3 regions of the Micromonospora sp. BRA006-A genome follow, and region 3 is predicted to be linked to each of the others. Evidence: riboswitches for the same ligand, from Rfam matches in the RefSeq annotation. Region 3 holds a riboswitch; each other region holds the start of a gene.

Region 1 (6,849 bases), 2.2 Mb from region 3:
CCTGTCCTGAGCTGGGGCCTCACGCTGGAGCGGGTGACGGGAATCGAACCCGCACTGTCAGCTTGGGAAGCTGATGTTCTGCCATTGAACTACACCCGCAGGCGGCACCACTCTACCTGAAGGTCACCACGCCCGTGCAGTCAGGTGCGCGCGCCACCTCGGCGAGGTGGCGGCATCGGCGGGCGGTTGACCCCGCCACTTCCCCGAACTGGAGTGGATCAAGCACTCACCGGAGCCGGCCGGCGCGAAGTTGCACGTCGGAAACATATGGGCGTTCTCAAATGCGTCGATGGGATGTAACGTCTGCCCCACGTTTCCGAACCGGCGTGACACACCCCCTGCCACGCCGTCAGAAAGAGGTGGGCCCATGGGACTCCGTCCCAACCTGCTGACCCGGCGTACCGCCGGTGTCGCGACGTCGACCCTCGCGCTGCTGCTCAGCACGGCCGCCGTCGGTGTCGTCCCCGCTGCTTCGGCCTTCTCGGCCGCCCCGGGCGGCGTCTGCGCCGAGCCGGCCGACGCCCACGCCGACGAGCACGCGAACGCCCGCGTCGCGAAGGGCGGCAACGCCAAGCTCGACCCCAACCACCTGACCGCCAAGCAGGTCAAGGACCGGGAGGCCGACCTCGCCGCCGCGCAGCGCGAGCGGGCCGGCTTCCGGACCGGCGCCGTCGCCCCGCTGGCCACCGTGACGATCCCGGTCGTCGTGCACGTCATCCAGGAGAACAGCACCCGGGCCGGCGGCAACATCACCGACTCGATGATCAACCAGCAGATCACCGTGCTGAACCAGGCGTACGCGGGCTCCACCGGCGGCGCCGCCACCGCGTTCGGGTTCCAGCTCACGAAGATCAACCGGGTGACGAACCCGTCGTGGTACCCGATCGTGCAGGGCTCCTCCGCCGAGCGCTCGATGAAGACGTCGCTGCGCGTCGGCGGCAAGAACACGCTGAACATCTACCTCGGCGAGCTGAGCGACAGCCTGCTGGGCTGGGCGACCTTCCCGAAGCGGACGCTGGACAAGATGGACGGCGTGGTGGTGCTCAACGAGTCGCTGCCGGGCGGCACCGCGACCAACTACAACCAGGGTGACACCGGCACCCACGAGGTCGGCCACTGGCTGAACCTCTACCACACCTTCCAGGGCGGCTGCTCCGGCTCGGGCGACAGCGTCTCCGACACCCCGGCCGAGGCGTCCCCGGCGTACCAGTGCCCGACCGGCCGCGACACCTGCTCGACCGCCGGCAAGGACCCGATCACCAACTTCATGGACTACACGTACGACTCCTGCATGTACCAGTTCACCGCCGGCCAGGCGAGCCGCATGCTCACCGCGTGGAACGCCTACCGCGCAGCCTGACCGTCGTACCGCGTACCGGTGCCGGCCCTGTCCTCGGACGGGGCCGGCACCGTTCGTCGTGGGCCGGGTCAGGCGGCCGGGCGGCGGGTGTCGAAGCCGTGTCGGCCGCGCCGGCCGTCGGCGGCGAGCGGGTCGCGCCGGGCCGGCGCGTCGCCGCGGGGGTCGAGCCACACCCGCACCTGCGGCGGGGCGGCGCCGGGCTGGGCCACCGGGTCGCGCCGGGTCAGCATCGCCACCTCGACGGTGAACTCGAACAGCCGCCAGTCGCCCTGCGGCGACGCGCGGGCGATCCGGGCCAGCCGCGTCACGGTGGCCGGGTCGGTCACCGGCCGTGCGCGCCCCGCGATGTACGCCTCGTCGTCGCTCTCCTCCGGCGGGAACGAGTGCAGCGCGTAGCGGCCGTCGCGTTCGAGGTCGCGTCGCTTCGGCGAGTCGATGACGAAGCACCAGAGGCCGTCGGCGGTGATCACCGGGGAGACCGGGTGGACGCGGGGGCCACCGTCGGCGCGGACCGTGGCGAGGTAGCCGAAGCCCGGCCCGTACTGCTGCATGAGGAGGCGGATCTCGCCGGCGAGGCGGGGCTCGTCGGCGGCGAATTCGGACCAGGAAGCCATGTGGACACTCTATCGAACACGTGTACGAAGATGTAGTGCGACACGCAGGTCACCCGTACCGGTCGCTATGGTGTTCCGATGCTGCTCTCCGACCGCGACCTGATCTCCGAGATCAAGGCCGGCACGCTCGCGCTGGAGCCCTTCGAGCCCACGCTGGTGCAGCCGTCGAGCATCGACGTACGCCTGGACCGGCTGTTCCGGGTCTTCAACAACCACCTCTACACGCACATCGATCCGTCGGTCCAGCAGGACGACCTGACCTCGATGGTGGAGGTGCCGGAGGGCCAGCCGTTCGTGCTGCACCCGGGCGAGTTCGTGCTCGCCTCCACGCTCGAGGTGATCTCGCTGGGTGACCAGCTCGCCGGCCGGCTTGAGGGCAAGTCGAGCCTGGGGCGGCTGGGGCTGCTGACCCACTCGACAGCCGGTTTCATCGACCCGGGCTTCTCCGGTCACGTCACGCTGGAGCTCTCGAACGTGGCGAACCTGCCGATCACGCTCTGGCCGGGCATGAAGATCGGGCAGCTCTGCATCTTCCGGCTCTCCTCGCCGGCCGAGCACCCGTACGGCTCGGCCGTCTACGGCTCGCGTTACCAGGGGCAGCGCGGTCCGACGCCGAGCCGGTCCTGGCAGAGCTGGCGCACCTGGCCGACGCGCTGACGGCGCCCGCGGCTGTTAATAGGGGCCCCCTCCTCTACCGGAGGCGTTAAGAGGGGGCCCTTCCTTACACCCGGCCGTAGCTGTTGATGTCGCCGTCGTCGACCCGCTTCATGGTGATGGGCTTGCCGGACTGGGAGGCGTGCACCACCCAGCCGTCGCCCACGTACATCGCCACGTGGTGCAGGTCGCCGTAGTAGAAGACGAGGTCACCGGCGCGCAACTCGGCCCGGCTGATCCGCTTCGTCACGCCGTGCTGCTGGCGTGCGCTGTGCGGCAGCGAGACGCCGCCCTTCGCCCACGCCGCCATGGTGAGGCCCGAGCAGTCGAAGTGGTCCGGTCCGGCCGCGCCCCAGACGTAGATCTTGCCGATCTGGGCGCAGGCGAACTTGACCGCCGCTCCGGCCGGGCCGCCGGGGTAGCCGGCCGGGCACGGCGCCGGGCGCAGCGGGCCGCCACCGCCCTTGCCGTACACCTTCAGCCGCAGCTTCTCCAGCTTGGCGATCTCGGCGTCGATCTGCTTCTTCTTCGCCGCGAGCTGGGCCTCGGTACGCGCCAGCCCGGCGATCATCTCGTCCAGCGGCTTCTTCTTCGCCGCCAGTTCATCGCGCAGCGCGGCGACGGAGCGCACCTGCTCGTGCTGGCGGTGCGCGAAGCGGTCGAGCAGTTCCAGGCCGTTGACCAGGTCGCCGGGCGAGCGGCTGCCCAGCAGCGCGTTCACTGTGGAGAGGTTGTCGCCCTTGTAGGCGTCGGCGGCGAGCCCGCCGACCTGGCCGAGCGCGGCGTCCACCCGGGCCTGGAGGGGTGCGATCTGCCGGCCGAGCGCGTCGGCCTGCTTGCGCCGCGCGGCGAGCTGCTCGCGTACGGCGTTCACCTGTTCGATGACCGGTTCGAGTTCGTTCCAGTCGCGGTCGATCTGGGCCTCGATCTCGGCGACCGAGGGTTCGGCGTGTGCCGCCGTGGCGCCGCCGGTCAGGACGACTGCGGTGCCGACGAGGGCGGCGAGGGCTGTGGTGAAGCGGGACCAGCGGGTACGCGGCACAGCCGTGGACCGGTCGACCGACCGGTTCGACGACGGCCGCGGGGCATGGAGTGCCACCGGGCGTCCGTACTCCTTCTTCCGTACCGCCTACCGGGTTAGCTGACGGATTCGGGCGGGAAGGGAGCCGCCCTACCGCATCGCTGCGGATTCACCCCAGGTACCTGGTTCCCCGGCTCGCCCGGAGGCGACTCGGCGGTGTCGGACCGTCACCGACCGGGTTGGACGGTGAGACGTGCGGCCGACGATTCACCAGAGTAGGGACCACCGTTATCGATCCGCAACTTCCAGCGCCGTGACACTCCGTACGCGATGCGGGGCCGCACCCAGGGCGGAGGTGAAGTTTTCTTTCAAGACTGATTACTCGCTGGAAAGGTATTGACCCTCCCGGGTGTGCGGAGTGAGGGTGGAGACGCAGTGACCCCCATCCCTGTCCAGGAGGTTCGATGCACCTCTCCGCCCCGCCGTCGGGCAGACGGATACTGCTCGCCGCCGCAGTGGCGACAGCCACCGCGCTGGCGACGACCGGCCCGGTGACCGCCGCGCCGGACACGTCCGCGCCCGCGAGCGACAGGCAACAACAGTACGCCGCCGCCGCGGCCGAGTACGGCGTGCCGCAGAACGTACTGCTCGGTGTCTCCTATCTGGAGTCCCGCTGGGACACCCACACCGGACAGCCGAGCACCAGCGGCGGCTACGGCCCGATGCACCTGACCGACGCCGCGCACATCCTCGCCATGCCGGGCAGCGCCCACGTCGACGAGGACGAGGACCCGCGCGGCGACGACTCCCGCCCGCTGAAGCTCGACCCGGCCACCGCCGCCGCACCGGAGCGGGAGACCCCGCTGCCGCCCGCCTCGCTCCAGACGCTCGCCGCCGCCGCCGCGCTCACCGGGCTCGACGCGGGCACGCTGCGCACCGACCCGGCCGCGAACATCCGCGGTGGCGCGGCGCTGCTGGCGTCGTACCAGAAGGCTCTGGGTGGGCCGGTCGGTGCCGGCACCGACCCGGCGGCCTGGTACGGCGCGGTGGCCCGGTACTCCGGCGCGGACACCTCCGACGCCGCGGCGGCCTTCGCCGACGAGGTCTACGACCAGCTCGGCCAGGGCGCCAGCCGCACCACCGACGACGGCCAGCGGGTCACGCTCGCCGCCACCGCCGCGACGCCGGACCGTTCCCGGCTGGCCCGCCTCGGCCTGCGCAACGCCGAGCGGCCGGACGGGCTGGAGTGTCCGGTACGGCTGGCCTGCGAGTGGATTCCGGCGCCGTACGAGCAGCTCAGCGACGACCCGGGCGACTACGGCAACCACGACCTGGCCGACCGGCCGAAGCAGCAGAAGATCGAGTACATCGTCATCCACGACACCGAGGGCTACTTCGGCCCAAGCGTCGACCTGGTGAAGCGGGCCGACTACCTGGGCTGGCACTACACGCTGCGCTCGGTGGACGGCTACATCGCCCAGCACATCAAGACCAAGGACGTCGGCTGGCACGCCGGCAACTGGTACGTCAACGCCAAGTCCATCGGCCTGGAGCACGAGGGCTTCGCCGGTCAGGGCACCTGGTACACCGAGGCGATGTACCGCACCTCCGCCAAGCTGGTGCGGCACCTGGCGCTGAAGCTCGGCATCCCGATGGACCGGCAGCACATCATCGGCCACGACAACGTGCCCGGCATCACCGCCGCCAACGTGGGCGGCATGCACTGGGATCCGGGACCGTACTGGGACTGGTCGCACTACTTCGACCTGATGAAGGCGCCGTTCCGCAGCACCGGCACGCCCCGTACCGGCCTGGTCACCATCGACCCGGACTTCGCCACCAACCGGCCGGCGTTCACCGGCTGCAACCAGCAGCCGCCCGGCGTCCCGACGCCCCGGCCGCCGGCCGAGCCGTGCCCGTCGCGCGGTTCCTCCGCGGTGGTCCTGCGGACCGCGCCGAGCCCGGACGCCCCGCTCGTCAACGACCTCGGGCTGCGCCCGGACGGTACGCCGGACACCATGTACATCTCCGACCACGGCGCCCGCGCCTCCGCCGGTCAGACGTACGCGCTCGCCGGCCGGCAGGGTGACTGGACGGCGATCTGGTACCTCGGCCAGAAGGCGTGGTTCCTCAACCCGGCGTCCGCGCCGACCGCCAAGTGGGCCACCGGCTTCGTGGTGACCCCGCGGCCCGGCAAGGCCACCATCCCGGTGTACGGGCGGGCCTACCCGGAGCAGGCCGCCTACCCGGACACCATCCCGTACCAGACCATCTCGCCGCTGCAGTACACGTTCGCCGCCGGCCAGCGGTACGCGGTCGGCGGGGTGCTGCCCGGCGAGTACTACCGGGCGGTCTCGTTCGACGGTTCGGCCCCGGGTGACCGGACCGTGGTCCGCGGCAAGAACCGCTACGTGCAGGTCCAGTTCGGTCACCGGATCATGTTCGTGAACCTGGACGACGTGCTGGTCATGCCGTCCCCGGTCGGCACGCCACGCTGACCTTCCCGCGAGAACGCGAAGGCCCCCGGTCCCTGCGGACCGGGGGCCTCTCCGTGTGACCGGGGTCAGGCGACCCGGACGAAGCCGGCGAGCGGCTGGGTGCTGATGCTCGACACCTGGACCGGTTTGCCGGTCCGTGGCGCGTGCACCATCACCCCGTTGCCGAGATAGAGCCCGACGTGGTGCAGGTCGGAACCGAAGAACACCAGGTCACCCGGTCTCGCCTCGGAGCGGGACACCTTGCGGCCCTCGTTCCACTGCGCGCCGGTGAAGTGGGTCAGCGAGATGCCCGCCGCCTTGTACGCGTACTGGGTGAGGCCGGAGCAGTCGAACGAGTTCGGGCCGGTGGCGCCCCACACGTACGGGTCGCCGACCTGGGCGCACGCCGTCTTGATGGCGGTCCGCGCGGCACTGCTCACCACGCCGTCGACGGCGGGGCAGCCGGCCGGGCGGATCGAGGTCACCGGCAGCATGGCGGTCAGCCGCTTGATCTCCGAGTCGATCTGCTTCTTCTTCGCCGCGAGGTCGTTCTGCTGCTTGGTCTCCAGCGCGATCAGCGCGTCGAGCTTCTCCTTCTGCTTGTTGTACTCGTCGCGCACCTTGAGCACACCGGCGATCTGGCGGCGCTGGTCCTCGGCGATCCGGTCCAGCATGACCAGCTGCTCGGCCAGCGCGCCCGGCTTGGAGTTCACCAGCAGCGCG
Region 2 (10,880 bases), 2.8 Mb from region 3:
TACGGCCTGTCCCCGCGGATCACCCGGCTGATCCGGCTGGCCGAGACGACGGGCGCCGGGGTGCTGGCGCGCTGCGGCGGCTGGCGGCCCCCGCACGCGCTGCTGCGCGCCCTGCGCCCGAGCATCCGCTGGATGCTGTTCGGCGACCGCTGCGACCCGGCGGACATCCGGCTGGTCACCTCCGCGGTGGCCCTGGCCACGCTGCGCTCGATCGGCGGTTTCCGCGCCTCGATCGGCGCCCAGCACCGGCTGGAGACGCTCGCCGCGCTCGGCGGGCTGCCGGCCGCCGCGCTGGTCGGGGACCGGGACCGGCTCACCCCGCCGCCCTGCGCCGAGTCGATCGCGGCGGCGCTGCCCACCACGGAGCTGACGGTCTGCCCCGGTGCCGGGCACATGCTGATGATGGAGCGCCCCGACGAGGTGAACGCGGCCCTCGCCGGCGTGCTGGACCGGGTGCTGGCCGGGCGCCCGGCGACCCGCCTCTGAGCGTCTCCGGCTCGCGAGCGGCACTGACGTACGCCACGTGCGCGGCATGCCCCGGCGTGCCGGTTGCCGGCGGCCCGTACCCTCATTCAGCCCGTCGTGCCCTCCGAACACAGGAGCATCCGCGTTGACCGACCAGACCACGCTGGACCGGGAGATCGCCGCCGAGCAGCGCCACCTCGACCGGGTGTACGCCCGGCTGGCCGAACTGCGCCGGTCGGCGGCCGACGCCGAGCGGGAGGGCTACCGGCTGGCCCGGGTCGGCAACTTCGGCGCGCTGGTCGAGCGGGACGCGATGGTCTTCCACGCCGCCCAGCGCCGGCACGTGCTGGACGCCGAGCACGAGGGGCTGGTGTTCGGGCGGCTGGACCTGCGTACCGGGCAGGTGCTGCACGTCGGCCGTCTCGGTGTGCGGGGCGTGGACGCGGAGACGCTGGTGGTGGACTGGCGGGCACCCGCCGCCGCCGCGTTCTACCAGGCCACTCCCGCCGAGCCGCGCGGCGTGGTGCGCCGGCGCACGATCCAGTCGGCCTCGGAGAAGGTCACCCGGATCGAGGACGACCTGCTGGACCCGGAGGCCGCGCCGCCGGACATGGCGGTGGTCGGTGACGGGGCGCTGCTGGCCACGCTGTCCCGGGCCACCGGCCGGGGCATGCGCGACATCGTCGCCACCATCCAGCGGGAGCAGGACGAGGCGATCCGTTCCCCCGGCAACGGCGTCACGATCGTCTCCGGCGGCCCGGGCACCGGGAAGACGGCGGTGGCGCTGCACCGGGCCGCGTACCTGCTCTACTCCGACCGGGGCCGGTACGCCGGCGGCGGCATCCTGGTGGTCGGCCCGTCCGGCGTGTTCGTCGAGTACATCGCCTCGGTGCTGCCGTCGCTGGGCGAGGAGACCGCCACGCTGCACTCGCTGGGCTCGCTGTTCCCCGGCCTGTCCGCGTCCCGGACCGACCCGCCGGACGTGGCGGCGGTGAAGGGGTCGCTGCGGATGCGCCGGGTGCTGGAACGCGCGGTACGCGACGCGGTGCCGGACTCCCCCGCCGAGCTGCGCCTGCTCTACCGGGGCGAGCTGCTGCGCCTGGAACGTCCCGCGCTGGACGCGATCCGGGACCGGACGCTGGCCCGTGGCGCGCGCCGCAACGAGGTACGCCGGGCGGCGTTCGACGCGGTGCTCGCCGCGCTCTACGCGCAGGCCCGCACGCTGCGGGTGGGCCGGCTGCCGGAGCAGCCCGCGTTCGAGGACGAGATCATCGAGCGGCCGGAGTTCCGGGAGTTCCTCAAGGCGTGGTGGCCCCGGCTGCACCCGCGGCACGTGCTGGACTGGCTGGCCCGCCCGGACCGGCTGCGCCGCTACGCCGGGGGCATCCTGTCCTCGGCGGAGATCCGGCTGCTCGGAGACGCGTACCGGACGCTGGCGACCGAGGGCCTGACGGTGGCCGACATCGCGCTGCTGGACGAGCTGGACGCGCTGCTCGGCAAACCGGTGCAGCGGGCCCGCCCCAAGCGAGACCCGTATCAGCTCGCCGGTGGCGTGCGCGAGCTGAGCACGTACGCCGACAGGCAGCGCGCCGCCCGCGCGGCGGCGCGGGAGCGTCCGGACGACTACCGCGACTACGCCCACGTGGTGGTGGACGAGTCGCAGGACGTCTCGCCGATGCAGTGGCGGATGGTCGGCCGGCGCGGGCGGCTGGCGTCCTGGACGGTGGTCGGTGACCCGGCGCAGACCGCCTGGACCGGCGACCCGCAGGAGCTGGACCGGGCCCGTGACCAGGCGCTGGGCCGGCGCAAGCGGCACCGCTACGAGCTGACCACCAACTACCGCAACTCGGCGGAGATCTTCGCGGTGGCGGCGGCGGAGATCCGCCGCCTCTACCCGGACCTGCCGCTGCCCGACGCGGTGCGGTCCACCGGCGTGCCGCCGGTCGAGCGCACGGTGCCCGCCGCCGACCTGCCGGCGGCCACCGTCGAGGCGGCCGAGGCGCTGCTCGCGCAGGTGGAGGGCACCGTCGGCGTGATCACGCCGGTGCCGCGCCGGGACGAGGTGGCCGGCTGGCTGGGCGGGCGCGGCGCGGGCCGCCTCCAGGTGGTGACAAGCCTGCAGGCCAAGGGCATGGAGTACGACGGCGTGGTGCTGGTGGCGCCGAGCGAGATCCGGGCCGACCCCGGCTCGGGTGTCCGCACGCTCTACGTGGCATTGTCGCGGGCCACCCAGCGTCTCACCACGCTGGATCCCTCCTGACGGACACCCGGCAGTGACCCGGCCTTCACCCACAGTTCAGTTGCATACATAGCGATGTGAACATACATTGGGCCTGGCCGGTACGGGGCAGGAAGGGTGTTGGCGTGGGCGCAGGTCATGACCACAGCGGCGCGGTGACCAACGCGGCGCACCGCCACCGGGGCCGCCTCTGGGCCGCCTTCGCGCTGCTCGCCGCCCTGATGGTGGTCGAGGCGGTGGCCGCGTTCACGACCGGCTCGCTGGCGCTGCTCTCCGACGCCGGGCACATGTTCACCGACGTCCTCGGCATCGGCATGGCGCTGGCCGCGATCACCGCCACCCGCCGCGCCGGCACCGACCCGCAGCGCACGTTCGGGCTCTACCGGCTGGAGGTGCTCGCCGCCCTCGCCAACGCCGTCCTGCTCGGCGCCGTGGCGATCTACGTCCTGGTCGAGGCGGTACGCCGGTTCGGCGAGCCGCCGGAGGTGCTGGCCGGCCCGATGCTCGTGGTGGCGGTGCTCGGCCTGCTCGCCAACATCGTCGCGTTCGCACTGCTGCGCGCCGGGTCGAAGGAGAGCATCAACCTGCGCGGGGCGTACCTGGAGGTGCTCGGCGACCTGCTCGGCTCGCTCGGCGTGATCGCCGCGGCGCTGGTCATCGCGGTGACCGACTGGTGGTGGGCGGACCCGCTGGTCGCCGTCGGGATCGGCCTGTTCATCCTGCCGCGCACCTGGCGGCTCGGCCGGGCCGCGCTGCGCATCCTGGTGCAGGCCGCGCCGGAGCATCTCCAGGTCACCGCCGTGCACGACCGGCTGGCCGCCGTGCCCGGCGTGGCCGAGGTACACGACCTGCACGTCTGGACGCTCACCTCGGGCATGGAGGTGGCCTCGGCGCACCTCACCACCGACCCGGGCGCGGACCCGGCCGGGGTGCTGGCCGCCGCGCGGGCCGCCCTGCACGAGGACTTCTCCATCGATCACGCCACGTTGCAGGTCGAACCCGGAGCGTCGGCCGGAGTGTGCGGAAAGACCGAGTGGTGATTAGGGCAGACTTAAATCACTGCGACTGTTGTAGTCTTATGCCGGTTTTGCCCCGCCTAGTGGCGTTGCTCGACGGAGCCGCGCCCGGGCAGCGCCGGTAGTCTCGGTCGCGGCCGCACCCGCGGACGCCACCCGGCCCCGGTGGGGCGGCCGTCGCCTAATCGTCCGCAGGGACGAGCCGGGGAACCACGTACGTGGGGTGCATCCGCGTCAGCGGTAGGGATCTTCCGTCCCGAACCCGTCAGCTAACCCGGTCGGCGTTGACGGAAGGACGTGTGAATGCCCCCAGTGGCACCTGTACGACGGACGGCCGCCCGGTTGGCGGCCCTGCTCGTCGCGACGCTGGCCCTCGGCGTCGCGACCGTTCCGGTCTCCCCCGCCTCCGCGGCGCCGGCGACCGGCCTGCTCGCCGCCGCGCCCGGCGGCGACGACGAGGGCGGCACGCCGGAACTGCGCGCCCAGCTCGACGCGGCCAGCAAGGGCTGGCTGGAGGCGAAGGCCGCGCTGAACCGGTCGGTGACCCGCCAGAAACAGCTCAACGACCAGCTCAAGACAGTCGGCGCCGAGCTTGCCGTCCGCGACGCCAAAGTCGGCGAGATCGCCGTCGTGGCGTACCGCAACGGCCGCCTGGGCACCGCCGGGGCGCTGCTGGGCAGCAGCAGCCCGGAGGGCTTCATGGACCGGGCCGCCGCGCTGGAACAGGTCGCCGCGCACGAGGACCGTACGCTGCGCGACCTGATCGCCACCCGCGACGAGGCCACCCGCACCCGCGCCCAGCTCGACGGGGAGATCCTCGAGCAGCGCAAGCAGGTGACGGTGATGGCCAAGCGCAAGGACCAGGCCGAGCGCGCCCTGGAGGTGGCGAACGACCGCGCGTCGCGCAGCAGCAGCGGCGGCGGCAGCGTCCAGGGCACCTCCAGCAAGAACGCCAAACCGGCGCCGCGCAACTCGGACGGCTCCTGGCCGTCGGAGTCGTGCAGCGTCAACGACCCGACCCCGGCGAACGGCTGCATCACGCCGCGCACGCTGCACGCGCTGCAACAGGCCAAGGCGGCGGGCTTCACCAGGTACGTCTCGTGCCACCGGCCGAGCGGCTCGGGTGAGCACCCGAAGGGGCGGGCCTGCGACTTCGCCGCGCAGAAGAACGGCTTCGGCGGCGTCGCCACCGGCGGTGACCGGACGTACGGCAACAACCTGGCCGCGTACTTCGTGCGCAACGCCGACCCGCTCGCCGTGCTCTACGTGATCTGGTTCAAGCAGATCTGGCTGCCCAGCAGCGGGTGGAAGTCGTACAGCGGCGGCAACGGCGACCCGTCCAGCGACCACACCAACCACGTGCACCTGTCGGTGTACTGAGCACACCCGGAGAGGGTCGGCCGGATCAGGCCGGCCGGCCCTCCAGGGTCGCCCCGAGACGAGCCGCCAGGCCCAGGTGAGCCGCCCGGGCCTGGCGGAACGCGTACCCGAACAGCGGCGCCGGCGCGGTCAGCGTGATCTCCACGTCGATGCGTACCGTGCCGTCCGGCTCGTCCCGCAGGCGGGTGTGGTTGCGGACGGTCGTCGCGGGTTGCTGCCGCGCCACGGTGACGACCTCGTCCTCGCTCGCGACGAGCACGTCCGCCTGGTACGTGACCGGGAAGTGCAGCGGGCCGAGTTGCAGCCGGTCGGTGATCGCGTAGCTGGCCAGCGCGCCCGGCCGGGCCGGTAGCTTCCGGACCCGGACGATCAGCGGATGCAGCTCGCCCTGGCGACTCAGGTCACCCAGCAGGGCCACCGCGTCGGCCCGGGTGCACCGGGCCTGCACGGTGTAGCTGAAGCTGTCGCTGCTCTGCAAGCGGGCCCCCTCGCCGTCGTGCGTCGCGACGATCGTCCCGTACCGACGCCGGACTGGCAACGGGTAGAAGGTCCCCTGGCCGCAGGGGGTGTGAACGGCGCTCAGGCGCCGGGCAGCACCTCGGGGGTGTCGTCGGCGAACCACGGCTCGGGCGCGCCGAACAGGCCGAGCAGGCCGGTCACCCAGAGCTGCCGGTGCACGAACCGGCTCGGCTCGGTGACCACGAGCTTGACGCCGCTGACCTCGCAGGTCTGGAAGCCCGCGACCATGGCGCTGATGCCGACCGAGTCGATGAACGTGACGAGCCGCATGTTCAGCTCGATCCGCGAGGGACGGCCCTTCGCGAGCACCTCGGCGATCGCTTCCCGCACCTCGTACGCGGTGTCGACGTCGATCTCCCCACGGGGCGCGATCTGGACGACACCACCCGGCCGCACCGACTTCACGATCGACAGGCTCACGCGAGCACCTCCACTCGCCCATGACGGGCGCCTCATCAGTACGCGGGCCGCGACCGAGAGTATTCCTCCAACGGCCCGGTCGCCACCCCCCGGGATGAGCAATTCGCGAACTGGGCACACCTGGGCGTACTCAATCCGGACCTCCGGGTTCCAGTTTCCCCTGTACGGCGGGCCGCGGCCAACCGTGCGACCGGGCGGGCCCGCCGATCCGCCGACCAGGGTAGCTGGCGCACGCACGTCCCGTCGGCACCGGTCCCGGCGCGTTCGGGTGGTTCGTCCGGTTCGCTGCTCACGGCCGGGCACCACCGCGTGGTTTGCCGCGTGCGCCGGTGGGGCACTGCCCGAGACAGTGAACCCGCCGGATGGACACCGGAGTCCGAAGTGGCCGCCGGCCTTCGGCACCCGAGGAGGTAGAACGATGTTCGGATCCAACCTGCTGGACCGCCGGGGCAAGGCCGAGCGGGTCGCCGACCAGGCGTGGCAGAACCTGCTCTCCGCCGTCGGTTCCGCCGGTGACAGCGTGCGCGACGCCACCCGGACCGCCCGCCGCAGCTCCTCCGGCCTGGCCGACGACGCCACCGACCTGGTCGGCTCCGCCGCCGACGAGGCCCGCCGCCGGGCGTCCCTCGCCTTCGACGCGCTCGCCGGCCGCCGGCCCGCCCTGCCGTGGACGCTGCTGATCGCTGCGGCGCTCACCGGTGCGGCGATCGGCTGGGCCGCCGGCACCGCGGCGCGCGCCGCCGGCAGCCGGGACCGGGCCGCCGAGGAGATCGAGTTCGTGGACGTGGACCGGCCGAACTCGCCGGCCGGCCTGGACGGCTGACCCGCCCGTACGACACCACGACGGCCGCTCCCGGGAGTCCCGGGGGCGGCCGTCGTGCTGCCTCACCCACAGCGGGTGAGGGCGGTTCACCCGGGGCGCGCGCACGATCGCGGGTGCGGGACCACGTGCCCGTGCCGCGATCGACGGGAGGGAGAGCCGGATGACCACCGACACGATCACCCGTACCGACCGGGACATCCAGTCCGCCGTGCTCGACGAGCTGACCTGGGAACCGCGGGTCGGCGCGGACGAGATCGGGGTGACCGTCACCGAGGGCGTGGTGACACTCACCGGCCGGGTCGACAGCTACGCCAAGAAGTGGGCCGCCGAGCGGGCCGCGCACCGGGTCGCCCGGGTCCGCGCGGTCGCCAACGACCTCGCCGTCCGGATCGACACCGCAGCCGGACGGGAGGACCCGGAGATCGCCGTCGCGGCCGTACGGGCGCTGGAGTGGGACGCGTTCGTGCCGATCGAGGCGTTGCAGGTGACTGTGGCCGACGGCTGGGTCACGCTGCACGGCGAGGTCGAGTGGGAGTACCAGCGGCGGGCCGCCGAACGCTCGGTCGCCCGGCTCACCGGCGTGTGCGGGGTGAGCAACGGCATCGCGGTACGCCCAGCGGTGCGCGCCGACGGCGGTGACCTGGCCGAGCGGATCGTCGACGCGCTGGCCCGCAACCGCGCCACCGAGGCCGAGGAGGTCGACGTGCGGGTGCACGGCGACACGGTGCTGCTGGACGGGCGGGTCCACTCGCCCGGCGAACGCGAGGAGATCGAGCGGGTGGTGTGGAACGCGCCGGGCATCCGGGAGGTGCGCAACCACCTCGCCGTGCGATGACGGAGAACCACCCCGCCCGGGTGAGCCCGCCTCACCCGGGCCGCGGGCATCGTGGGCGGCATGAGTGATCCGAACGGGCTGATCACACCGGGCACGGACGCGCCCGGGTTCACGCTGCCGGCGGCGCCGGACGGGCGCGAGGTGGGCCCCGGGCAGTTCCGGGGCCGTCCCGTGGTGCTGGCGTTCTACCCGGCGGACTGGTCACCTGTGTGCGGCGAGCAGATGACCCTGTACCAGGCCGCCCTGCCTGAGCTGGAGCGGTACGGCGCGGTGCTGCTGGGCGTCTCGGTGGACGGCGTCGACTCGCACCGGGCGTTCGCCGAGAGCCGGGGCATCCGGTTCCCGCTGCTCGCCGACTTCGAGCCCAAGGGTGAGGTGTCGCGCCGGTACGGCGCGTACGCGCCCCACGGGCAGTCGGACCGGGCGCTCGTGGTGATCGGCCCGGACGGCCGGGTGGTCTGGACCCATCTGTCCCCGCCCGAGGTGAACCCGGGTGTGGACGGCATCCTCGACGCGCTGGAACGGCTGGACGCGGATCGGCGGGTGAGTGCCCGATGACCACGCCACTTCAGGTCACCACCGCGCGGCTGCGGATCCCGGTGACCGACCGCGACCATGTCCGCGGGCCGGTGGACGCGCCGGTCACCATCGTCGAGTACGGCGACTTCCAGTGCCGGTTCTGCGGCGCCGCGTACCCGAACCTGGCCGAGGTGCTGCGCCAGCGGGCCGACGTGGTGCGCCTGGCGTACCGGCACTTCCCGATCACCAACGTCCACCCGTACGCGGAGAGCGCCGCGGAGACCGCCGAGGCCGCCGCTGCCCGGGGCCGGTTCTGGGAGATGTACGACTGGCTCTACCAGCACCAGGACCAGCTCGACCCGGTGCACCTGTCGCTGGGCGTCGAGCAGATCGGCCTGTCGCCGGAGGAGATCGCCGCGGAGGTCGGCCGGCAGGAGTACGCCGACCGGGTGCGGCAGGACTTCGTCGGCGGCATCCGCAGCGGCGTCAACGGCACGCCGACGTTGTTCGTCAACGACGTCCGGCACGACGGCGGCTACGACCTGGCCGAACTGCTGGCAGTGGTGGACGCCGCCACCGACGACGGCTGACGGTCAGATCAGCCGCAGCTCGCGCGCCCGCCGGACGGCGTCCCGCCGGCGGGTCGCGTCGAGCTTGCGGTAGATGTTGCGCACGTGCGTCTTCACCGTGTTGACCGACAGTGACAGCTCGGCGGCGATCTCCACGTTGGACAGGATGCTCTGCAGATAGCGCAGGATGGTCAGCTCCCGCTCGGTGAGCGGCTCGTCGAGCGTCCGGGCCGGATTGTCAGCGGTCGCGGCCACCGGGTGCGCGTCCACGCCCCGCACCAGCTCGCTGACCGTCGCCCAGTACGCGGTGCCGGAGTCGAGACGCGCGGCGAGCAGATCCCGTACCCCCGGTTCGGCGCGGGTGAAGACGCGCCGGAAGCCGTCCGGCTCGGCGAGCGCCAGCACCTCCTCCAGCAGCCGCCCGGCGCGCCGGGCGTCACCGGAGGCGTCGGCGAGCGCCGCGTCGAGCAACCCGGCGCCCAGCCGCACCGGGAGCGGCCAGTCCGCCGCGGCGGGCCCGGTCCAGTCGGGCAGTGCCCGCTCGGCCGCGCGGGCGTCACCGGCACGCAACCGCAGCCGCGCGTCCGCCAGCGCCGGCGCCGGCCCGTCGCCCGCCGCGTCGAGCAGCGCCCGGGCGCTGTCGACGTCACCGACGACGGCGCGTACCTGCGCCTCGTCGGCGGCGAGCCACGCACCCAGCTCCGGGCCGGGCGTGGCGGTCCGGGCCTGCGCGAGCGTGCGCAACGCGCCGCCCGGGTCGCCGCCGTCGGCAAGTAGCCCCGCGCGGCACAGCGCGGTGAGCGCCGCGCCGCCCGGCTCCGCGCCGGCCGGCCCGGCGAGCGCCAGGTGGGCCGTGGCCTCCGCCGGCCGGTCCCGCTGCCAGTCCACGAACGCCAGCGCCAGGTACGCGTAGCCGCAGTCGGACCGCGACGACCAGCCCTGACACGGCGGCATCGCCAGCGCCTCCCGGGCCAGTTCCTCGGCGGCCCGCAGCGCGCCCCGGGCCGCCTCCAGCAGCGCCGAGCGGCTGACGCAGAGCAGTTCGGTACGCGACCGCCCGGCCCGCCGCGCCGCCTCCCGCGCAGTGGCGAACCGGTCCCGGGCGGTGGACAGCTCCCCCTCGGCCAGCGCGACCAGCCCGTGCGCGGCGCCGGCCACCGCGCGCACGTCGTCCCGCTCGGCCGACCCGGCGCGGGGATCGCCGGCTCCGTCGTCCGGACCCGGGGACTCCTGCGCCGGGCCGGTGGCCAGCAGGCGGTCGGCGGCCCGGCGTACCTCCTCGTGGTCGCCGCCGAGCCGGGCGAGGTTCAGCTCCACGGCGGCGGCCAGCCGGCCGAACCGATCACGGCGCGGCGCGGGCAGGCCGGCGGCGTCGGCCAGGGCCCGCCGCAGCTGCGCGTCGGCGGCGGCCCGATCCCCGGCGTGGGCACGCTCGGCGGCGGCGGCCAGCGCCAGCTCCGGATCCCTGCGGACCGCCTCGGCGGGCGGCTCGGGTGGGGCGGGTACGGCGGCCGGTTCGTCCGGCGCCAACTCGGGCCAGCGGGTGACGAGCAGCTCGGTGGCGTCGGCCCACGCACCGGCGAGAAGCGCGTGCCGCAGCGCCTCGGCCGGACGGTCGTGGGTGCCGTACCACCCGGTGGCACGCCGGTGCAGCTCCCGCACCTCGTCGGCGGGCAGCCGGTCCAGCTCGTCGCGCAGCACGTCGGCCAGCAGAGGGTGCGGCCGGTACCACTGCGGGCTGACGCCGTCCCGGTGCAGGAAGCCGCCCTCGCGGGCCGCCTCGGCGAGCAGGTGCCCGGCGTCGGGCCGCCCGGTCAGCGCGGCGGCCAGGTCGGCGTGCACCGCGACGGCCACCGCCACCCGGCGCAGGACGTCGCGGGTCGCCGGTTCCAGCGGGGCCAGCACCTCGTCCCGCAGGTACGCGGCGACGTCCGGCTGGTCACCGGCGAACCGTTCCACCGCGCGCGCCGGGTCGGCGCCGTCGCCGAGTGCGAGCGCGGCGAAGCGCAGCCCGGCCGGCCAGCCGGTGGTGCGCTCGGCCAGCCGCGCCACGGCCGGGGCGGGTACTGCGACGCCGTGCGCGACGAGCAGGTCG
Region 3 (10,880 bases):
CCGCACCGGGTTCCGCCCGGAGCGGTGCGCTCCCGCGTACGCGTTAAGGTTTTCGGACCCATCCCCTTTCACCCAGAGTGAGGTACGGCAATGACGCAGGACCACACCACCGCACCGGACGCCGCGCCGGCGAGCCCGGCACCCTGGCGCCCCGCGCGTACGGTGGCCGTGATCCTCGCCGGGGGGACCGGTACGCGCCTCGGGCTGGGCATCCCCAAGCAGCTACTCAAGATCGCCGGTAAGCCGATCATCGAGCACACCCTGGCCGTCTTCGAGGCCGCGCCGGAGATCGACGAGATCATCGTGCTGATGGCCACCGGTCACGTCGACGACGCGCGACGCATCGTCGCGGACGCCGGCTTCCGCAAGGTCACCAAGGTGATCGAGGGCGGCGAGACCCGCAACGACACCACCCGGATCGCGCTCGACGCGGTCGGCGAGGGCGACGTCAACATCCTCTTCCACGACGCGGTCCGCCCGCTGGTCAGCGCCCGGATCGTGCGCGAGTGCGTGAACGCGCTCTGGACCTACTCGGCGGTCGACGTGGCCATCCCGTCCGCCGACACGATCATCCAGGTCGACGCGGACGACTGCATCACCGACATCCCGGTCCGTTCCCGGCTGCGCCGCGGCCAGACCCCGCAGGCGTTCCGCTCCGGCACCATCCGCGAGGCGTACCGCCGGGCCGAGGGCGACCCCGGTTTCGCCGCCACCGACGACTGCGGCGTGGTCCTGCGCTACCTGCCCGGCACGCCGATCAAGGTGATCGACGGCTCGGACGAGAACATCAAGGTCACCCACCCGGTCGACGTACACCTGGCCGACAAGCTGTTCCAGCTCGCCGCCGCGCAGGCGCCCCGGCTGACCGACCACCGCAGCTACGCCGAGGAACTGACCGGCCGGACCATCGTGGTCTTCGGTGGCAGCTACGGCATCGGCCACGACCTGGCCGAGCTGGCCCGCTCCTACGGCGCACAGGTCTTCCCGTTCAGCCGCTCCACCACCGGCACCCACGTCGAGCGCGCCGAGGACGTGGCCGCCGCACTGAAGACCGCGTTCGAGGCCACCGGCCGGATCGACCACGTGGTGGTCACCGCCGGCATCCTGGAGAAGGGCGCGCTGGCCGAGATGGACTCCGAGACGATGGACCGTCTCCTGCACGTCAACTTCGTCGGCCCGGTCACCATCGCGCGTCAGTCCCTGCCGTACCTCCAGCAGACAAAGGGCCAGCTGCTGCTCTACACGTCCAGCTCGTACACCCGGGGACGGGCCCGCTACGCGCTCTACTCGGCCACCAAGGCCGCGCTGGTCAACCTGACCCAGGCGCTCGCCGACGAATGGGCCGAGTTCGGGGTACGCGTCAACTGCGTCAACCCGGAACGCACCGCCACCCCGATGCGGACGCGGGCGTTCGGCGACGAGCCGGAGCACACGCTGCTCTCCTCCGAGGCGGTCGCGCAGGCGTCCCTGGACGTGCTGATCTCCGACCTGACCGGCCAGGTGGTCGACGTGCGCCGGTCCCCCGGCGAGCAGGTGGCCGCCGTACCGGCGCAGCCGGGCCCGCACCGGTCCGAGCTGTCCGCCGACGCCTGAACCCGACGGGACGTACCAGATGCGTGGTGACCTGGTCCGCAAGCTGCTCGCCCGGGGGCTGACCACCGGGCTGGCGGTGCTGGCCTTCCTCGTCGTGGCGCTCACCGGCGCCACCGGCTGGGGTCTGGCCCTGGCGGTCGCGGCGCTGGCCGCCACCGCCTGGGAGCGCCGCGTCCGGCCGTCCGCCGACGGCCTCGCCGAGACGGTGCTCGTGGCCGCGGGCATCCTGGTCGGCTACGCCCGTCGCCTCGACGACGGCTTCGACCCGGCGCTCGCCGCCACCGCGCTGGTGCTACTCGGGCTGGTGCTACTGGTCGGCCCGCTGCGGCAGGCCGGCGCGCTGGAGATCCGCGCGGCGAACCTCCCGGTCCGCACGTGGACACCCGTCGTCGCCGCCCGGCTGGGCGACGCGCTGCTGGTGCTGCTCGCCGTGGTGGCGCTCGCCGCCGCCCTGACGCTGCCGGCCTGGACGGCGCTGGTCGCCGCGCTGCTGGTCGGCGCCGGATGCGGGGCGGTCGCGCTGGACCTCGCCCGGCGCCGGTTCCGGCCGCCCGCCGGAGGTGGACCGGTCGGCCGGGCGCTGCGCCGCCACCAGCCCGAGTTCGTGCTGCACTTCTCCGCGCCGCCCGGCTCGGAGTACCAGGTCACCATGTGGCTGCCGTACCTGGAACGGATCGGCCGCCCGTTCGTGGTGGTGCTGCGCGAGCCGGAGCTCCTGCCCGCGGTGGCCGCCGCCACCCGCGCCCCGGTGGTCCTCTGCCCCACGCTGAAGGCGCTGGACGAGGCGCTGGTGCCCAGCCTGCGGGTCGCGTTCTACGTCAACCACGGCGCGAAGAACGCCCACCTGATCCGGTTCAACCAGCTCACCCACGTGCAGCTGCATCACGGCGACAGCGACAAGGCCCCCAGCGCCAACCCGGTCTCGGCCATCTTCGACAAGATCTTCGTCGCCGGTCAGGCGGCGATCGACAGGTACGCCCGCGCCGGCGTGGAGATCCCCGCCGACAAGTTCGTCGTGGTCGGCCGTCCCCAGGTCGAGGCCATCGAGGTACGCCGGGAGCCGGTCACCCCGTCCGCGCACCCGACGGTCCTCTACACGCCGACCTGGACCGGGCACCACGCCGACGCCAACTACTGCTCGCTGCCGGTGGCCGAGACGCTGATCCGCCGGCTGATCGACAGGGGTGCCGTGGTGATCCTGCGCGCCCACCCGTACACCGGCAAGAACCCGGCCTCGGCCCGCCAGCTCGCCCGGCTCACCGAACTGCTCGCCGCCGACCGGGCCAAGACGGGCCGGCCGCACCTGTGGGGCGCCGCCGCGGCCCGCGAGCTGACGCTCACCGAGTGCGTCAACCGCGCCGACGCGCTGGTCTCCGACGTCTCCGGGGTCATCTCCGACTGGCTCTACTCCGGCAAGCCGTACGCGGTCACCGACACCGGTGCCGACGGGGAGCACTTCGTCGAGCGGTTCCCGCTCGCGGCATCCGGCTACGTGCTGCGGCGCGACATGTCCAACGTGGACGAGGTGCTCACCGACCTGCTCGACGCCGACCCGAAGGCGGCACAGCGCTGGGCGGCGCGTACCCGCTACCTGGGCGACTTCCCCGCCGACGCCTACGCCGAGGCGTTCCTCTCCGCCGCCCGCCGGGAGCTGGAACCCGACTGGGCGGTCCCGGGGCCGCGCGCGGCCCGCTAGAAGCGCGCGCCGGCCCGTCGCGGGCCGGCTCGCCCGCTCAGAGGTACGGGTCGAGCAGGGCGAGCACCGCCTCCGGGTCTTCGACGTGCGCGTTGTGGCCCAGCCCGGGCAGCGTCGCCACCGGCACGCCCAGTTCCTTGAGCTGCGCGTCGGTCACCATCGGGTCCAGCTCGCCCCGGGCCAGCAGCACCGGCACATCGGTGGCGGCCAGCAGCACCGGCAGCCGGGGCTCCCCGACCGCGAACGCGGCCGGGTCCATGGCGAGCCGCCAGCGGCCGTCGGTCCGCCGCAGCCCCGCCTCCACCACCGGATGGTCCGGGGCGAACAGCCCGGCGAGCCCTGATACCCGCAGGTAGCGGCGGGCCGCCTCGTCACGGGTGGCGAACCAGGTGACCGGCCGGGCGGCCAGCTCCGCCGACTTCGCCAACTCGGCCGGGGACCAGACCGCCTTGATGCCGAGCCCGACCACCGCGTCGACCGGAAGCCCGCGCTGCCGGGCCGCGAGCGCCAGCGCCACCACCCCGCCGAGCGAGTGCCCGAGCAGCACCAGCCGGTCGTCGGGGCCGAGCCGCACCGGGCCGAGCCCGTCCACCACGCGCTGGGCCAGGGCCTCGAACGAGTAGCCGTGCAGCGGCGGCGACCAGCCGTGACCGGCCAGGTCGGGGGCGAGCCAGCGGCCGGGCCAGCGGCGCTCCAGCAGCGGCGCCCAGGGCAGCCACACCTCGCCGGTGGCACCCATGCCGTGCAGGAGAATCAGGTGCCGCTTCCCCGTCGCTTCGCCCATTGGCGCAGTCTGCCACCGCCCGCCCCGGACACGCGAGACCGAACCCGCCGACCGCCCCCACCCTGACGCCCCCACGCCGCTCGCCTCGCCCCCGCCCTCGCCTCGCGCGCCGCCCTCGCGCCGCTCTCGCCCCGGACGCCCCGTCGCCCCGGCTCGGGCCGCCCGCACTCCGCCCTCACCGTCGATCTTGGAGTTGTGGCACCTTCCATAGCGGGCGAGCCGGGCATACTGGGCGCCACAAGTCCAAGATCGGCGCGCCAGGGCAGCGAGAGGGGGGCCGCGCCAGGGCCGGGCGGGCGAGGGCGAGGCGGGACAGGCGCGAGGGTGGGGCGGGGACGGGGAAGGCCGGCGCCCCGGGTGGGGTGCCGGCCTTCGGGTGTGCGGGACGGTCAGGCGGAGTAGCCGCGGCTGGCGATCCAGTGCGCCAGGTCGATAGTGGTGACCCAGTACGAGGGCAGCGACGGGTCGGCCGAGTCGGCGATCCGTACGATCCGGCCGTCGTCCTTGTAGCCGACCACGGCGACGTAGTGGCCGCCCGGGAAGGAGTGCCAGCCGCCGTTGGTGTCGGTGGCCGTACCGGCGACGTTCGCGACGACCCCACGGCCGTTGCTGATCGCCTCGACCACGTCGGCCTGGAGGCGGTCCATCTGGGCCGGGGTGGCCGAGCCGGGAATCATGCGGGTCCGGTACGGGTTGCCCTTGACCTGCTGGTTGAGCACCCGGGTGGTGTCCTCGGCCGAGTTGGTGCCCATCTCGGTGGTGCCGAGCGGGCCGGCGAGCGCATCCTGGCTGCGCTCGATGCCGGCGGCGCTGAGCGCGTTGCGCACGGCGGCCGGGCCGCAGTAGAAGTAGTTGATCTGCGCCTGGTAGTCGTAGTCGAGCGACTTGCTCGACGGCGGCTTCGGCTTGGCCTTGGGCGTGGTGTCCGGGTCCGCTGCGGCCTTCGCGGACGGGGAGGCGCTCGCCGGCGCGCTGGGCGCGGCCGGCGCGCTGGGCGACGCCTGCGGTACGGCGATGCGGGCCTCGCTGCGGCTGGCGGGCTGCTCGCCGAGGCGGGCGGCGCCGAGGTCGGCGACCGCGGCGGTGTTCTCCTGGACCGGGGCGTCGTCACCGGCGGTGGCGACGGTTCCGGCGCCGGCGGCCAGCACGAGCGCGGCGGCCGATCCGGCGATGATCTGGTACGGGCGTTCGGTGACGATCCGTCGCAGCTGACGCTTCAGGTGGTGCTTCACGAAATCCTCCACGGGGCGTGAGCGGCACACGCCGGCCCGGCACGCGGAGGCACTCACACGTGCTGGCGGGGCCGGATGGCCGGGGGATCGGGAACGCCCGTGATGCCGGGCGCCCAGGGGGCGGTTGCCGGTCGCGCGTCAGGCGCGCGCGGGCACCGCTTCGCCGTGGAGGCGGGGGGACGATCGAGGGGTGGGCACGAGGGGTACTCCTTCCGTGGCCGCCGACCGGGTTAGCTGACGGATTCGGGCGGGAAGTACGCCCTACCGCGGGCCGTGGGCTCGCGGATTCACCCCGATGGTGCTCATGGGTCCCCGGTTCGTGGAACACGATTAGGCGGGTCGGTGCGGCGTCGCCGTCGGCGATCGATTACCGCATCGGACGCGCCGACACTACCGGCGGGTATGTCCCCTGCCAAGCGCTCCCACCTGCGTAAACGTGATCCGCGGTAACGGATTTCGGAACACCCGGTTACTGACTTCACTCAATGGGACAAGCAGTTTCGACGGCACCCGGCGGCGGAAAGCGGACAGACGGCGAGCGCCCGACCGGCAATCGCGGGACTCGATGACCCGTTCTGCGCCCGGCGCCCGTTTCGGCGGCCCGGGTGACCGGGCTCACCACGTTCCGGATAACGATTCGGTCGAGACGGCCGCTCAGCCGACCCGGGCCGGACGCCAGCGGGCGTTGCGGACCGTCGCGGGCACCGGCTGGGCGCTCGCCGTCGCGCTCCGGTACGCCGGGGCGGGCCGCAGCGCGGCGGTGGCGGCGTACGCCTCGGCGGCGAGCGTCCGGGCGGACTCGGCGGCCAGTTCCGCGTCCCGCCAGGCCGACCGCTCCCGCGCGGCGGCGCTCTCCCATCCGGCCCGCCGCCCGTCCCTGATGATGCGGGCGAGCACGATCTCCTGCTCGGCCGGGTGCCGGCGCGGATCCCACCCGTTGCGGCGGGCCAGCACGTCGGCGAGCTGACGGGCGGTCAGGTCGCCCCGCCAGTGCGCCGTCATGGCGGCGTGGTGCAGCCAGCGCTCCCGGGCCGCGTACTCGGCGGGGGTGCGCGGTGTGCGCGGGGCGGGCAGCGCGGCGGCACCGGCGAGGCGGCGGGCGGCGGCGTCCGCCTCGTCGTACGCGGTCCAGGCCCGGTCCGCCGCGTCCTGCACGGCCAGCCACCGCTCCCGGCGGCGACGGGCAGTCTGGGCGGCACCGGCGGCCGCCACCGCGACCTCCTCGGCGTACCGGATCAGGTCGTCGCGGCGGGCGGCGTCGGTGTCGGCCGGTTCGGGGGCGACCTCCGGGGCGGGGTCGCGTTCGGGCCGGGCGACGAGCGCGGCGAGCAGGCCCAGCGCGAGCAGCAGGAGGAAGGACCAGATGGCGGCGGCCTCGGGCACGGAGGTGAGGAAGTGGTACAGAGCGGTCTGCGACATGGTCGGCACCTCACGGGAAGAACCTGGCGGGAGGGCCCGCACGAACTCGCCGGGGCGGGCCGGTGGAGGGCCGCCGGACGGGTGCGGGGATGACGTGCGAGTGGGTGCGGAGAACGGGCGCGGCCCGTGGGCGGGTCAGCGGGCGGGCGGGGCGCGCGGGCCGGCCGGTGCGGCGGCCCGTCCGGCCGGGACCGGCTGCGGCGCGGCCGGGGCGGTCGCCCGGGGCGCGGGCGCCGGCGCCCCGGCGGGAAGGGCCTGCCGCTCGGCCACGCGATCGGCTTCCGGCCGCGCGGTGGCCGAGGCGCCGGTGACGGGGTACGCCGGGACGGCGGCCGCCGGGGCGGGGGCGGCAGCGGCGGACGGCAGCGTGGCGGCGCCGAACGAACAGGCGACGACCACGGCGAGACTGGCGAGCATCCGGGCGGTCCAGCGCGCCACCCACCACACGGGGCAGGTGAGCGCGATCGGAAGCACGGGTACAAATTACCGCCGAACCCCCACGAACGCACCGCCGCACGGCGTGTCGCGGCTCGACCGGCCGCCGTGTGCGCGTGTCAGTCCGGGCGACGCCGCCCGGCGTACTCGATGTCCTCGGCCGGACCGGTGACGGAGGCCGCGCCCCCGTCGGCGGCCGGGACGGTGGCGGCCTCGGCGGGCGTGCGCGGAGCCGGCACGGCCGGTGCGCGCGACGCCGCGCGGGCCCGGCGGGACGGGCCGAGCAGGCGCATCATCGGTGTCTCCACCCAGCGGTGCAGGGCGGCGGCCAGCGCGAGCGTGACCACCAGGAAGCCCAGCACCGCGAGCGGGCCGCGCCAGCCGGGCAGGCCGGTCCCCCAGTGCCCGGTCAGCCGCAGCACGGTGACCATGACCAGCACGTGCACCAGGTAGAAGGCGAACGACACCTCGCCGAGCCAGACCATCGCCCGGGACCGCCAGGGAGTGGGCCGGCCGCGCACGTCGGCGTCCGCCGCGGCGGCGATGACCAGGAGGTACGCGACAGCGAGCAGCGCCGCCCAGAACTCGGCCGGGATCCACAGCGCGGCGACCACCCAGGTGGTGACGAAGATGCCGGTGGCGGCGGCGAGGTTCGGGCCGCGCCAGCGGTGCCGGCGCATCAGCTCGGCGGCGGCCACGCCCATCCAGAACTCCAGCGACCGGGTCACCGGGAAGATCTGGGTGAACCACCACCGCTGCTCCTCCGGCACGAGCTGCTGGCCGGGCCACAGCGCCAGGATGAGCAGCGGCGCCGCGACCAGCACGGTCCGCAGCACGCCGGTACGGGCCCGGCGCAGCCACGGCACCACGAGCGGCAGGCACAGGTAGAAGGCCAGCTCGCAGGAGAGCGACCAGCTCACGTTGTTGACGCTGTAGAAGTAGCCGCCCAGCGGGATCCACGCCTGGACCAGGAAGAAGTTGGCGATCGCGGCCCACGGCACTACCGGGTCGGCGAACCACGCCGCGACCGCCAGCGCCGCGACGAACGTCACCACGTGGTTCGGGTAGATCTTGGCGAACCGGCGGCGCAGGAACGTCCACGCGCGCTCCCCGTCCCGGTACGACCAGACCAGCACGAACCCGCTGAGGATGAAGAAGAACTCGACGCCGGACAGGCCCAGGCTGAACGCCTTGTCGACCAGGGGCTTCAGGTGCGGCTCGGCGACGATCCCCATGGTCCCGGCGTGGAAGCCGAAGACCAGCAGCGCGGCCACCCACCGCAATCCGGTCAGCGACGGCAGTCGCGGGGCACGGGTGACTGTGGGCGCGCTGGTCATTCCGGGCACCCTACCCCGGGCAACCGGGACGTTCCCGGCGAGCCGACGTCTGCTCGGCTCCGCTCGGGCGGCGGATAGGATTTCCGTTCTGCACGCGCGGGCACCCACCCGGCTCCCGCCCGCACGCCGTGCCGTACGGAAGGTGAGCGAACCGGATGCACCAGCGGATCCTGCTCCGCGCCCGCAAGGGCCCGTTCGACGTCCTCACGCCCGAGGAGACGTTCGCCGGCAACTGGATCGGGGACAACAGCGGCAACCTGGTCTTCAGCCACGCCGCGCACAAGCTGCTCGCCACCTCCGCGGCCGAGATCACACCGACCCGCACCCCGGCCGACCCGCGCCTCGCCGACGAGATCAACGAACGGCACGACGTGTTCGTCGTACCCCTCGCCAACGCGTTCCGGCGCAGCTTCGTGCACCGCCTGACGCCGCTGACCCGGCTGATCGAGCGGCTGAAGATCCCGGTGGTGGTGCTCGGCGTCGGCGTGCAGACGAACGTCGACGGCGACCGCGAGTACCTGCGGCCGATCGACGAGCCGGTCCGCGCGTTCTGCAAGGCCGTGCTGGACCGGTCGCACAGCATCGGCGTACGCGGCGAGGTGACCGAGAGCTACCTCAACGCGCTGGGCTTCTCCGACGTGGAGCAGATCGGCTGCCCGTCGATGTTCCTGCACGGCGACACGTTCCACCTGGAGAAGAACCGCCCGGAGCTGACCGCCGACTCGAAGGTCGCGCTCACCATCTCCCCGTACGTCCGCTCGATGGCCGCGGTGGTCCGCCACCACCAGGAGCGCTACCCGAACCTCTGCTACGTGCCGCAGGACCTTCGGACCCTCGGCACGCTGCTCTACGGCGACGCGCCCGAGCACCGAGGCCAGAGCAGCGACATCCCGCTGCACACCTCGCACCCGCTGTTCGCCGAGGACAAGGTGCGCATGTTCGTCGACCCGTGGACCTGGATGGACCACCTCTCCGGGTACGACTTCGCGTTCGGCACCCGCATCCACGGCACCATCACCGCGCTCGTCGCCGGCACGCCCGGCTACCTGTTCGCGCACGACTCGCGCACGCTGGAACTGGCCCGCTACTTCGGCATCCCGCACCGGATCATGCGGGACGTGCCGGCCGACGTCGACGCCGCCGACCTCTACGCGGAGGCCGACTACACGTCGCTCAACGACGGCCACAAGGCCCGCTTCGAGACCATCACCGCGTTCCTGCGCAAGCACGACCTCGGCACCTCGTTCGCCGACGGCGACAGCGCCGCGCGCTTCGACAGGCAGGTCGGCGAGACGGTGTTCCCGCCGGCCGTCCGGCCCGCCGCCGCCACCCCGCCGGCCGACCTGCTGACCCGCATCGAGCGGCTGCGCGACGAGAACGCCAAGCTCACCGCCACCATCGACGCGCTGCGCTCCCAACAGCTCCGAGAGCGGATCAAGCAGGCCGTCCCGGGCACCGTGCGCCGGATGCTGCGACGCTGACCGTCGTACGCCTGTTCGAGAGCACGGTACGATCGGCGGCGTGTCCGACGCGTACCAGCCCTCGATGCTCGACCTGGCCGAGCAGGGCCCGACCCTGGGCCCGCTCGCCGGGGCGCTGCGCCGGCACGAGCTGAGCCGGGGCGCCTGGGTCGACCACCTGCCCGGCTGGGTCCGGGGCTCCGACGAGGTGCTCGACACGCTGCGCCACGACGTGCCGTGGCGGGCCGAACGCCGCACCATGTACGACACCGAGGTCGACGTGCCCCGGCTGCTCTGCTGGTACGCCGCCGGCCGGCCGCTGCCGCACCCGGTGCTGACCGAGGCCCGGGACGCGCTCACCCGGCACTACGCGCCCGAGTTGGGCGAGCCGTTCGTCACCGCCGGCATGTGCCTGTACCGGGACGGCCGCGACAGCGTCGCCTGGCACGGCGACACCCTCGGCCGCTCCGCGCACACCGACACCATGGTGGCGATCGTCTCGTTCGGCTCCCCGCGTGCGCTGCTGCTGCGACCCCGCGGCGGAGGTGGCGGCAGCCTGCGGTTCCCGCTCGGCCACGGCGACCTCGTGGTCATGGGCGGTTCCTGCCAGCGCACCTGGGAACACGCGGTGCCGAAGACCACCCGCCCGGTCGGCCCCCGGGTCAGCGTCCAGTTCCGTCCCACCGGCGTCGCCTGAGCCCGGGCCGGGCCCCCATCGCCGCAGGGCACGTGCTAGAAACAACTCCCAGGGTCGATCACGCCCCCGTCACCCGATGACGCGAAGGGCGACCGATGACCCAGTCCCCCACCTCCCGCTGGTCCCCGTGGACCCTGCACGGCGACGGCCGCCGGGTACGCCCCGGCGACGTGGTCGCGCCCGACGAACGGCTCTCCTGGCCGCGCACCATCGGCGTGGGCGTGCAG

Evidence for each region. A riboswitch is a leader RNA that binds a small molecule or an ion and turns the genes downstream of it on or off. The one in region 3 is predicted to bind cyclic di-AMP.
Region 1: another riboswitch for cyclic di-AMP. It lies ahead of NMK34_RS00410 (NlpC/P60 family protein); the one in region 3 lies ahead of NMK34_RS11050 (C39 family peptidase).
Region 2: another riboswitch for cyclic di-AMP. It lies ahead of NMK34_RS23055 (hypothetical protein); the one in region 3 lies ahead of NMK34_RS11050 (C39 family peptidase).

Annotation. Positions count from the first base shown of each region.
Region 1 covers NZ_JANCLW010000001.1:82,021-88,869, reverse strand. The annotation lists tRNA gene NMK34_RS00430 (tRNA-Gly) at 26-99, opposite strand; gene NMK34_RS00425 (zinc metalloprotease) at 368-1,360, shown strand; gene NMK34_RS00420 (pyridoxamine 5'-phosphate oxidase family protein) at 1,429-1,974, opposite strand; gene dcd (dCTP deaminase) at 2,053-2,631, shown strand; gene NMK34_RS00410 (NlpC/P60 family protein) at 2,696-3,727, opposite strand; cyclic di-AMP (ydaO/yuaA leader) riboswitch at 3,741-3,875, opposite strand; gene NMK34_RS00405 (peptidoglycan recognition family protein) at 4,114-6,147, shown strand; gene NMK34_RS00400 (C40 family peptidase) at 6,213-6,849, opposite strand, start outside.
Region 2 covers NZ_JANCLW010000001.1:5,100,037-5,110,916, forward strand. The annotation lists gene NMK34_RS23040 (alpha/beta hydrolase) at 1-486, shown strand, start outside; gene NMK34_RS23045 (HelD family protein) at 611-2,725, shown strand; gene NMK34_RS23050 (cation diffusion facilitator family transporter) at 2,830-3,744, shown strand; cyclic di-AMP (ydaO/yuaA leader) riboswitch at 3,889-4,019, shown strand; gene NMK34_RS23055 (hypothetical protein) at 4,024-5,100, shown strand; gene NMK34_RS23060 (SRPBCC family protein) at 5,126-5,578, opposite strand; gene NMK34_RS23065 (STAS domain-containing protein) at 5,680-6,039, opposite strand; gene NMK34_RS23070 (hypothetical protein) at 6,458-6,862, shown strand; gene NMK34_RS23075 (BON domain-containing protein) at 7,023-7,697, shown strand; gene NMK34_RS23080 (redoxin domain-containing protein) at 7,758-8,255, shown strand; gene NMK34_RS23085 (DsbA family protein) at 8,252-8,806, shown strand; gene NMK34_RS23090 (LuxR C-terminal-related transcriptional regulator) at 8,810-10,880, opposite strand, start outside.
Region 3 covers NZ_JANCLW010000001.1:2,300,339-2,311,218, reverse strand. The annotation lists gene NMK34_RS11065 (bifunctional cytidylyltransferase/SDR family oxidoreductase) at 91-1,593, shown strand; gene NMK34_RS11060 (CDP-glycerol glycerophosphotransferase family protein) at 1,613-3,289, shown strand; gene NMK34_RS11055 (alpha/beta fold hydrolase) at 3,327-4,073, opposite strand; gene NMK34_RS11050 (C39 family peptidase) at 4,463-5,305, opposite strand; cyclic di-AMP (ydaO/yuaA leader) riboswitch at 5,510-5,652, opposite strand; gene NMK34_RS11045 (hypothetical protein) at 5,960-6,724, opposite strand; gene NMK34_RS11040 (hypothetical protein) at 6,860-7,198, opposite strand; gene NMK34_RS11035 (acyltransferase) at 7,279-8,496, opposite strand; gene NMK34_RS11030 (polysaccharide pyruvyl transferase family protein) at 8,652-9,977, shown strand; gene NMK34_RS11025 (alpha-ketoglutarate-dependent dioxygenase AlkB) at 10,018-10,653, shown strand; gene NMK34_RS11020 (uracil-xanthine permease family protein) at 10,749-10,880, shown strand, end outside.